2 regions of the Acinetobacter sp. 70_2 genome follow, and region 2 is predicted to be linked to the other one. Evidence: riboswitches for the same ligand, from Rfam matches in the RefSeq annotation. Region 2 holds a riboswitch; the other holds the start of a gene.
The links. A riboswitch is a leader RNA that binds a small molecule or an ion and turns the genes downstream of it on or off. The one in region 2 is predicted to bind manganese.

Region 1 (4,218 bases), on a different contig from region 2:
TTTAGTCTTCTACTTGCACTTCGATTTTGTGCAGGGTTGGTCGGCGGTACCACCATGGGAGTGGGTATCAGTATATTAATAAACAACGCACCGCCTAATTTACGGGGGAAAATGTTAGCGACGGTGATCGCGTCATTTTCAATAGTAAGTATTGTTGGAATGCCCACCATATTATTTCTATGCACTCACTATGGTTGGCATGTGGCTTTGTGGCTCATAAGTGCATTGTGTGTGTTGGCATTGCCACTTATTGTATCGTTTATACCCAAAGACCAAGTCTCTTTAGATACGGTTAGTGCGTCGCCTTTAGATGCAGATACTCTACTGTTTGCCTCTGCTAATGCGCTCGTACAGTTTAGCCCTATGCTGGTTATTCCTATTTTGGCACCCTTAATGATTCAACAGTTGGGCGCTTCGCAAGACCTACTGCCTTGGCTATTTTTTTGCGGGGGCATGATAGGTTATTTATCTACAAAAATAACAGGGGCGTTAACCTCCCGTTTTTCTGCTTTGGTACTGGCTACAGGTTCAACTATTGTCTTTATACTAAGTTTGCTTATACCAGTGCTAGGCTATGAGCATGCAGCGTTATTTATTAGTTTATTTCTCGGTGCATCTTACAGTCGTTTGGTGTCATCTTCAGTGGTTACGATTCAGTTTCCTAATGATCGGCAACGAGCTGGATTCTCTTCATTACAAACATCAATCATGTATCTGATGACAACCGTCGCATTTTTCCTATCCGTTTTTCTATTACCAGACCATGACATGGCACCACAAAGTGTAAATAAGTTACTGGCGATATCCGCAATTTCAGCAGCAGGCTTCCCAATTCTCGTTATTATTCTGCAAAAGAAGCTGGCTAAACGTGTGCCCATGAGCTAATTCTAAAGCCACTATTTTTCCGTACATTAAAATAGTGACGATTAAAAAAAATTGGCCTCTGGCTCATTACCCATTTTCTTGAAATTACATTTAGGCGTTCTGGTACATGAGCCTTGAAGGTCAAATACTTATTAAAATTTTCCTTGCCTCAATAGAGAGACAATATATTTCCTTCCCAAAAAATATATACTATGGGGGAGTATCATCAAAAGACCATAAATATGGAAATTAACAGTAATTTAGAACGCTACCACTCTCATCAGTTCGATGAAGGAAACCCGCTGGCTCAAAAGAAAATTTTGATTGCAACGATTTTAACTGCCGTGATGATGGTCTTTGAAATTGTGGGTGGCTGGGTCTTTAACTCCATGGCTCTTTTAGCTGATGGCTGGCACATGAGTTCACATATGGTTGCTCTAGGGCTGGCTTATGTGGCTTACAAAATGGCTCGTCGTTATGCCTACGACAAACGCTTTAGTTTCGGAACTTGGAAAATCGAAATTTTGGGTGGGTATAGCAGTGCAATATTATTAATGGTCGTTGCACTTTTAATGGGGTTTCAATCTATCGAACGGTTACTCCATCCTGTTGATATTCATTATAATGAAGCGATTTCTATTGCTGTTGTAGGTTTGGCAGTCAACTTAATCTGTGCGTGGTTATTACATGATAATCATGAACATCACCACCACCATCATGACCATGAGCATAGTCACCACCATCATCATGATCACCATCACGATTTAAATCATAAAGCTGCGTTTCTACATGTGGTTGCCGATGCCGTAACGTCTGTATTAGCCATAGCCGCACTTATAGCGGGTAAATATTTTGGGTGGAATTTTTTAGATGCTTTATTAGGTATTGTAGGGGCGATACTTGTTGCACAGTGGTCGTGGGGACTTTTGCGTGACACAGGAAAAACTTTATTAGATGCTGAAATGTCACATCCAGTTGTAGCTGAAATACAAGAAGTGATTGAGCAATTATCCCAAGTAAAAATTACAGATTTACATGTATGGAAAGTCGGTAAAGGAAAATTTTCATGTATTTTGGCTTTAGAAACGGACCGAACAGATTTAACACCTGATTCAGTTAAAAAAGCCTTGTCTATCCATGAAGAAATTGTACATGCCAGTGTAGAAATACATTTTGTCTGACCATCTCTGTAGAGTTAGGATGAAATCACTGGTAAAATCCTCAGCATTGTCATTGGGGAGTAGCCATTCCTAGTACCCGCTAGGAAGACCACGTCAACAAACTTGAGATCAGTATCTCATGGCGTGTTCAGCCACTGTATATACAGTAAGAGCTAGGCGAGACCTTTGGCCGCAACGTACTTTGCTAGTCGGGCGAGGAGCGTTGTCGCGCCAATGGTTTCTTATTTCGCCCGGCTGGAACTATTCCTATGCTCCTCACGTTCATCTTATTCTTTTTGTCCGCCGCGGCAATTTACCTAGCCTGTGAATATTTCGTCAATGGAATTGAATGGTTTGGTAAACGTCTTAATCTTGGTGCAACCGCAGTAGGTTCAGTACTCGCAGCTTTTGGTACAGCGTTACCTGAAAGTGCGGTGACCTTTATGGCCGTTGTGTTTGGTAATACCCCAGAACAAAAAGACCTTGGTGTTGGAGCTGCAATGGGTGGTCCATTGGTTTTAGCAACCTTGGGTTACGCCGTTGTAGGTCTGGTATTAATTCTTCATCGTAAAAAGTTAGCTCGAACTTCGCATAAAGTACAAGTTGATTACGGTCGCTTAAGCCGAGATCAAGTCTCTTTCCTTGCCATCTTTGTTTTAAAAGTAGCACTTGGTTTAGTCGCGTTTGCCATTAAGCCTTGGTTAGGTATTCTATTTTTAGCGGCCTATGCAGCTTATGTTTGGCGTGAGATTAAGGAAGCAGATACATCTGCCGATGAAGAGGAACTTGAACCTCTCAAGTTTCGTCCAAACGCAGCCGAACCGTCACTGGGGTGGGCTGGCCTACAGGTATTGGTCGCTTTAGTCGTCATTAGTATTGCGTCGCATACTTTTGTGGCTCAGCTTGAAGCAATTGGTACAGCGCTAAGTTGGCCACCACATTTGGTTGCTTTATTACTGAGTCCAGTTGCGACCGAATTACCTGAAATTATGAATGCGCTGATTTGGGTACGCCAAGGTAAAGAGCGTTTGGCTTTAGCGAACATTTCTGGTGCCATGATGATTCAGGCCACCATACCAAGTGCTTTGGGTATATTTTTCACACCGTGGCGCTTTGATACGTTGCTACTAGCATCTGGCATTATTACTGCACTGGCGATTGTGTTTTTATGGAATTTATTCCGCCGTGGTGCGGTCGATGATCGATCATTAGTTGCAGTAAGTGCTTTATATGGCGTTTTCGCAGTTTTGGTTGTGATTTATCTCTAATACGCATTCATGCGTTGCAAGGTGACCAGCGCGTTTCAGCTATTTTCATGACTATTGAACGGCTAATCTTATACACTCACGGGTGTATAAGATTACGATACAGAAAATTCTTTAGAATTCGCCTAATTTTTCACTAGTTAGGGGCTGTACCTGAGCCGTAGACGCATGTATCGTTAAGTCTTGATACTTTAAAATTAAAAAGTGTTCGAAACGCAGTATCGTTCAGTTAAACCGCTGAACTGTAGCGACGCTGTTGAAGAACACCAAATCTCAAAATGAATAGTACAAATAAGAAAGGAATAAAATATTACGTTTTATTGGTAAATATTGAGATGGAGTATCAATGACCAAGCTGGGGGTCTTTGAAGAAATATTTTACGGTTGATTTATTTATGATAGCTTCGTCTTACTTTAAAAAACGCAAGAAAAATTACCGTAACGTAAAAGACCAGCAGCTTACAATTGCAGCCAAAGCAAATATCTTTATTTGTATTATTTTTTGTTTGTTTTGGACTATTTATTTCGCATTTGCACACATGTGGCTGATTGTTTGTATGGATATTGGTTTCACACTAGTTTCCATGTTTAGCCTTTTTCTCATTTATAAAAACCGTATTTCGGCGGGCATACTTTTATCACAAGCGGTTCTACTGATTTTCCCAGTCGTTTTTTGCCTGTTTTTCGATATTGCTACACCTCATCGGCCTCAAGTGGCGCATTTATTTTTGCCTGCCGGCGCAATACTGGGGTATTTAAATTACCGCCGTGATCCAAGCTTTTTACAAATCATTTTAATTTTATTATCGATTGGGTGTTTTATATTTTTTAGTGGTACGTCTTTTACGCTTAATAGCGCAGTACCTTTGTCGGAAGATATCCGTAATCATGGTGGGTGGATTGCAACTTGTGTGGCTACTCTCATGATT
Region 2 (4,218 bases):
TTTTTGTGCAAAATCCCGATACCACCATTTTGCGCCATTGCAATCGCCATACGTGACTCAGTCACTGTATCCATTGCAGCTGAAACTAATGGGATATTTAAATGAATGCCGCGAGTTAAACGTGTCTTTAGAGAGACATCTTTTGGGAGAACAGTAGAGTAGGCAGGAAGTAATAAGACATCATCGAAGGTTAGCGCTTCTTGAACGATGGTCAGCATAACAATCTCACTGGTAAATTCCGTGAGCTATTATAAACAAATTTCAATGCAATTTTCATATTATCTTTGCCTTTTTCAGCAATAGATATTCACCTACTCTAAATATTTCTCACTTATTATCGTGTTAGCTCATATTTAACTCACCTGATCATAGTCATGATCATTTTCTGAATCTGCTGGGCTTACTTCAATCAGAGGAATCAACTGGTGCGCCAAGCGCGCTTTGTTACACTGTTCATCAGCAATCTGTACCTCTTTACAGGTAGAACTACGCACCGCATAGATAGAACAGCCCACCTCTTTACCAATTTCACCCGTCAAAGCCTGACATCGTGGCTGAGCCTGATTAGTTCCACGCATACACGAATAAACGGGTGTCAAAGGTTCAACAAGATGTTCATCTATGAACTCGGCCTCAGCCCAGTAAAATGAAACCCGAAAATGTGCACAACATGCCCCACAGCGAAGGCACTCATCTGGAGTCGCAACTTGAGATAACATTTTTATTCAAATTCTCGTCATCAAAAATTTTTCTGTGACGCAAAATCCTAAAAAAATTTCAAATTGGACTCAAGATATTGAACTTAAATTTTTTATGTTGGACAGCTGAAAATTTGTTCAGTCATTAAATCTACACCGCATGGCAATGTTTCAATCCAGTCTAAAAACTGGTTAATCATTTCTTTGCCAATAAATGGAGTCCCATGCTGAGGCACAATCATCTCAATATCCATTTGACGAACCATGTTGACCCATAAACGGATGACTTTATTGGAACACATATAACGTTGGTGAAAAGCTTTCATTTTCAGCACATGGGCATCGAAATCTTTGAGAGGCTGACTTGCATCTTCAACAATAGAAGCCCCCATATCACCAGAAAATAAAATTTTGGCAACTGGATCATAAAACTGAAAATTACCCACCGAATGTAGAAAATGTGCCGGAACCATGACAAGCTTTGATTCACCCAATTGAATCACTTGACCACGATCTGGCAACTCAATGAGACGGTCTTCCCAATTTCCTTTCATACGCTCACTCATAAATGATGAATTTAAGTGAGGTAAAAATCGCGCCCATAATTTAGAGGCAACCACTTTAGCATCGGTATAAACCAACCAACGAGGCATTGAAGTAATAATATCTGGGTCTTGATGTGAAGCGATTACATAGTCCAGATTTTTAAGACGAGTATATTTATTAAGTTCCATCGTCAATGGAACATAGGTCAAGTCACCACCTGGATCAATAACAGCTGCCCTTTCATGATCAATAATTAAAAATTGATTGGCTTGTATGCCTTCCCCTTTCACCAAACTGGTAAAACTAATACATTTATGTACGCCATTATCAAATAGTATCTGCGATGTTGTTTTTTCAAACCCCATACAATTCCCCAAAAAAACTTTAAATATTAGATATTTTTATATCCCTACTAAAATAAAGGGATTCTAAAGCACTTGCAATGAATTGATTGATATTTCTCATAATATTTTAAAATTGATTTTACTTTTCTTATTCTATAAATGAATCATCAATAAATTGAGCAACCCTCTAGCATCTCCTTAAATAAACAGTATCGTGAAGTTTAACTACTTAAACACTCAATAAAACGCACTCTTAATGAATGCGTTTTTATATAAAGCGAAAAGTATTTTAGAAGAAATAATGTTGTACTAACGTAGAAACACCTACGATAAAGAAAATAGCTGCACCAATTTTATGAATGAGCGAGATAGATAAACGTTCAGCCAATTTATTACCAATAAATACAGCTGGTGCATTCGCGATCATCATCCCTAGTGTTGTACCCAGCATCACCCAGAAAATGCTGTCATAGCGTGCAGCTAAAGCGACAGTTGCAATTTGGGTTTTATCACCAATTTCTGCTAAGAAAAATAAAATAAAGGTTGCACCAAAAACACCAAATTTTTGCCATTTATTAATACTATCAGTCTCATCATCAAGCTTATCTGGAATAAGCATCCAGAACGCCATACCAATGAAACCAACCGCGAGTACCCAAACTAAAATTTCAGGACTGAGCACAGTCGTAATCCATTGCCCAAGCACAGCAGAAATACCATGGTTAATGAGTGTTGCTAAAAGAATCGCAATTAAAATAGGAATTGGCTTACGGAAACGCGCAGACAATAAAAGTGCCAACAATTGAGTTTTATCACCCATTTCAGCGAGGGCAACAATCGAGGTAGAAATCAGAAATTCTTGCATGTCGGTTCTCTGGCTAGCATAAATGCCTATGACCTACCCCTCCTGCTAGCCAAATATCATAAAATGATTGCAGAGTGGTAAATCAAAGGTCTTGCCAACTCAGGAACGATGAGACGTTTAAGCTATGATGACCATGTTCTGTTGAACAATTATGTTGACCATCACCTATTCACATTTGCTGTGAATAGCGGCTACTCCCCAATGAAGTATGCGTTTATTATATTCAAGTCACTCTATTTTTCAAACGTTTAAGCAATAAATTTTACCCACGCCCACACCAATAAACGCGCAAGACCTAATAACACTGCAAAATAAGCACTTATATGAATGAAACCAATATGGCTACTGCTCGTTCCAGCCTGATATTCAAAGGGCAAAATCAAAGTAGCGACAAACACCTCAAAACCCATCACCACATAAGTCATCCATTCCCACGGGAAGTGTAAAATACTGACCCATACTCCCATCAATAAAAATACAATCAACAGTAAGGGCAACATAATTTTCAGGAAACCCAACATTTACTATTTCTCCTTTACCTGATAACGAGAAATTTCTCCTCACGCTCAATAAGCCTTGCTTAGCCTGTAGATTAACCCAAAATTTAATTAAAGAGATATCAAAAACAAAACCCCGCCGAAGCGAGGTTTTAGTCAATTATTTCAAAGCATTAGATTAATAAAGTACGAATATCTTTAAGAAGCTTCGTAAGTTTATTTGTAAAGCGAGCTGCATCTGCACCATTAATTACACGGTGGTCATAAGACAATGACAACGGCAACATTAAGCGCGGATCAAAGTCTTTACCATTCCATACTGGCTGCATTGTTGCAGGTGAAATACCTAAAATTGCAACTTGTGGCCAGTTCACAAGAGGTGTAAATGCTGTGCCACCTATTGCACCTAAGCTTGAAATGGTGAAATTCGCACCTTGCAAGTCTTTCGGTGATAATTTCTTATCACGCGCTTTTTGACCTAACACACCCAATTCAACTGCAATTTGCTTAATTGATTTTTGGTCTGGGTTACGAAGTACTGGCACAGTTAAACCATCAGGTGTTGCTACTGCAATTCCCATATGGATTTCATTGCGCAAGAGCACTGATTTACCGTCATCAGATAGATGACCTGCGAACTCACGCTCTTCTTTCAACAAATGCGCAACCGCTTTGATAATGAATGCCATAATCGTCAGGCTGATACCTTCTTTTTTGAAGTTGCCTTTCAGTTCATTACGCCAATCTTCCAACTCAGTAATATCAGCCAAATCAAACTGGGTGACTTGCGGAATAAAGTTGTTCAACGACAATTGCGGAATTGATACTTGCTGCAAACGCGTCAGTACTTTTTCTTCCACGCCACCAAATGCAGTAAAGTCAGGAAGCTTTGGCAAACCCGAAACCGCTGGTGCAGCTGCAGCAACTGGCGCCGCCGCTTGCGGTGCAGTTAAACGACTCTTCACATAAGCAAAGATATCTTCTTTAACAACACGGCCATGCTCACCAGAAGTTTTAACTTGTGACAAGATCACACCAAGTTCACGAGCCAGCTTACGAACAGCAGGGCCTGCATATACTTTAGCATTTTCAGCTTCTTGCTCTTTCGTTAACTTATCAGCACCAGATGTTGATGCTACAGGCGCAGACTGAGTCGCAGCAGGAGCTGCCGCTTTAGGTGCTGCTGTCTGTGGAGCCGGTGCAGCTTCTGCTTTTGCCGCTGGAGCTGCTGCAGGTGCTTGACCTTCAGCTTCAATTGTTGCAAGCAA

Region 1: it holds a riboswitch for manganese, as region 2 does, so the genes downstream of both, AC1PJ9_RS17410 (sodium:calcium antiporter) here and AC1PJ9_RS05350 (TMEM165/GDT1 family protein) in region 2, are expected to answer to the same signal.

Annotation. Positions count from the first base shown of each region.
Region 1 covers NZ_JBWZIP010000015.1:1,766,006-1,770,223, reverse strand. Annotated here, with positions in the region: gene AC1PJ9_RS17420 (MFS transporter) at 1-885, shown strand, start outside; gene dmeF (CDF family Co(II)/Ni(II) efflux transporter DmeF) at 1,107-2,045, shown strand; yybP-ykoY riboswitch at 2,084-2,264, shown strand; gene AC1PJ9_RS17410 (sodium:calcium antiporter) at 2,294-3,292, shown strand; gene AC1PJ9_RS17405 (putative bifunctional diguanylate cyclase/phosphodiesterase) at 3,655-4,218, shown strand, end outside.
Region 2 covers NZ_JBWZIP010000012.1:314,192-318,409, forward strand. Annotated here, with positions in the region: gene guaB (IMP dehydrogenase) at 1-218, opposite strand, end outside; gene AC1PJ9_RS05340 (YkgJ family cysteine cluster protein) at 354-719, opposite strand; gene AC1PJ9_RS05345 (oxygen-binding di-iron domain-containing protein) at 812-1,609, opposite strand; gene AC1PJ9_RS05350 (TMEM165/GDT1 family protein) at 1,878-2,453, opposite strand; yybP-ykoY riboswitch at 2,469-2,665, opposite strand; gene AC1PJ9_RS05355 (hypothetical protein) at 2,702-2,974, opposite strand; gene AC1PJ9_RS05360 (2-oxo acid dehydrogenase subunit E2) at 3,124-4,218, opposite strand, start outside.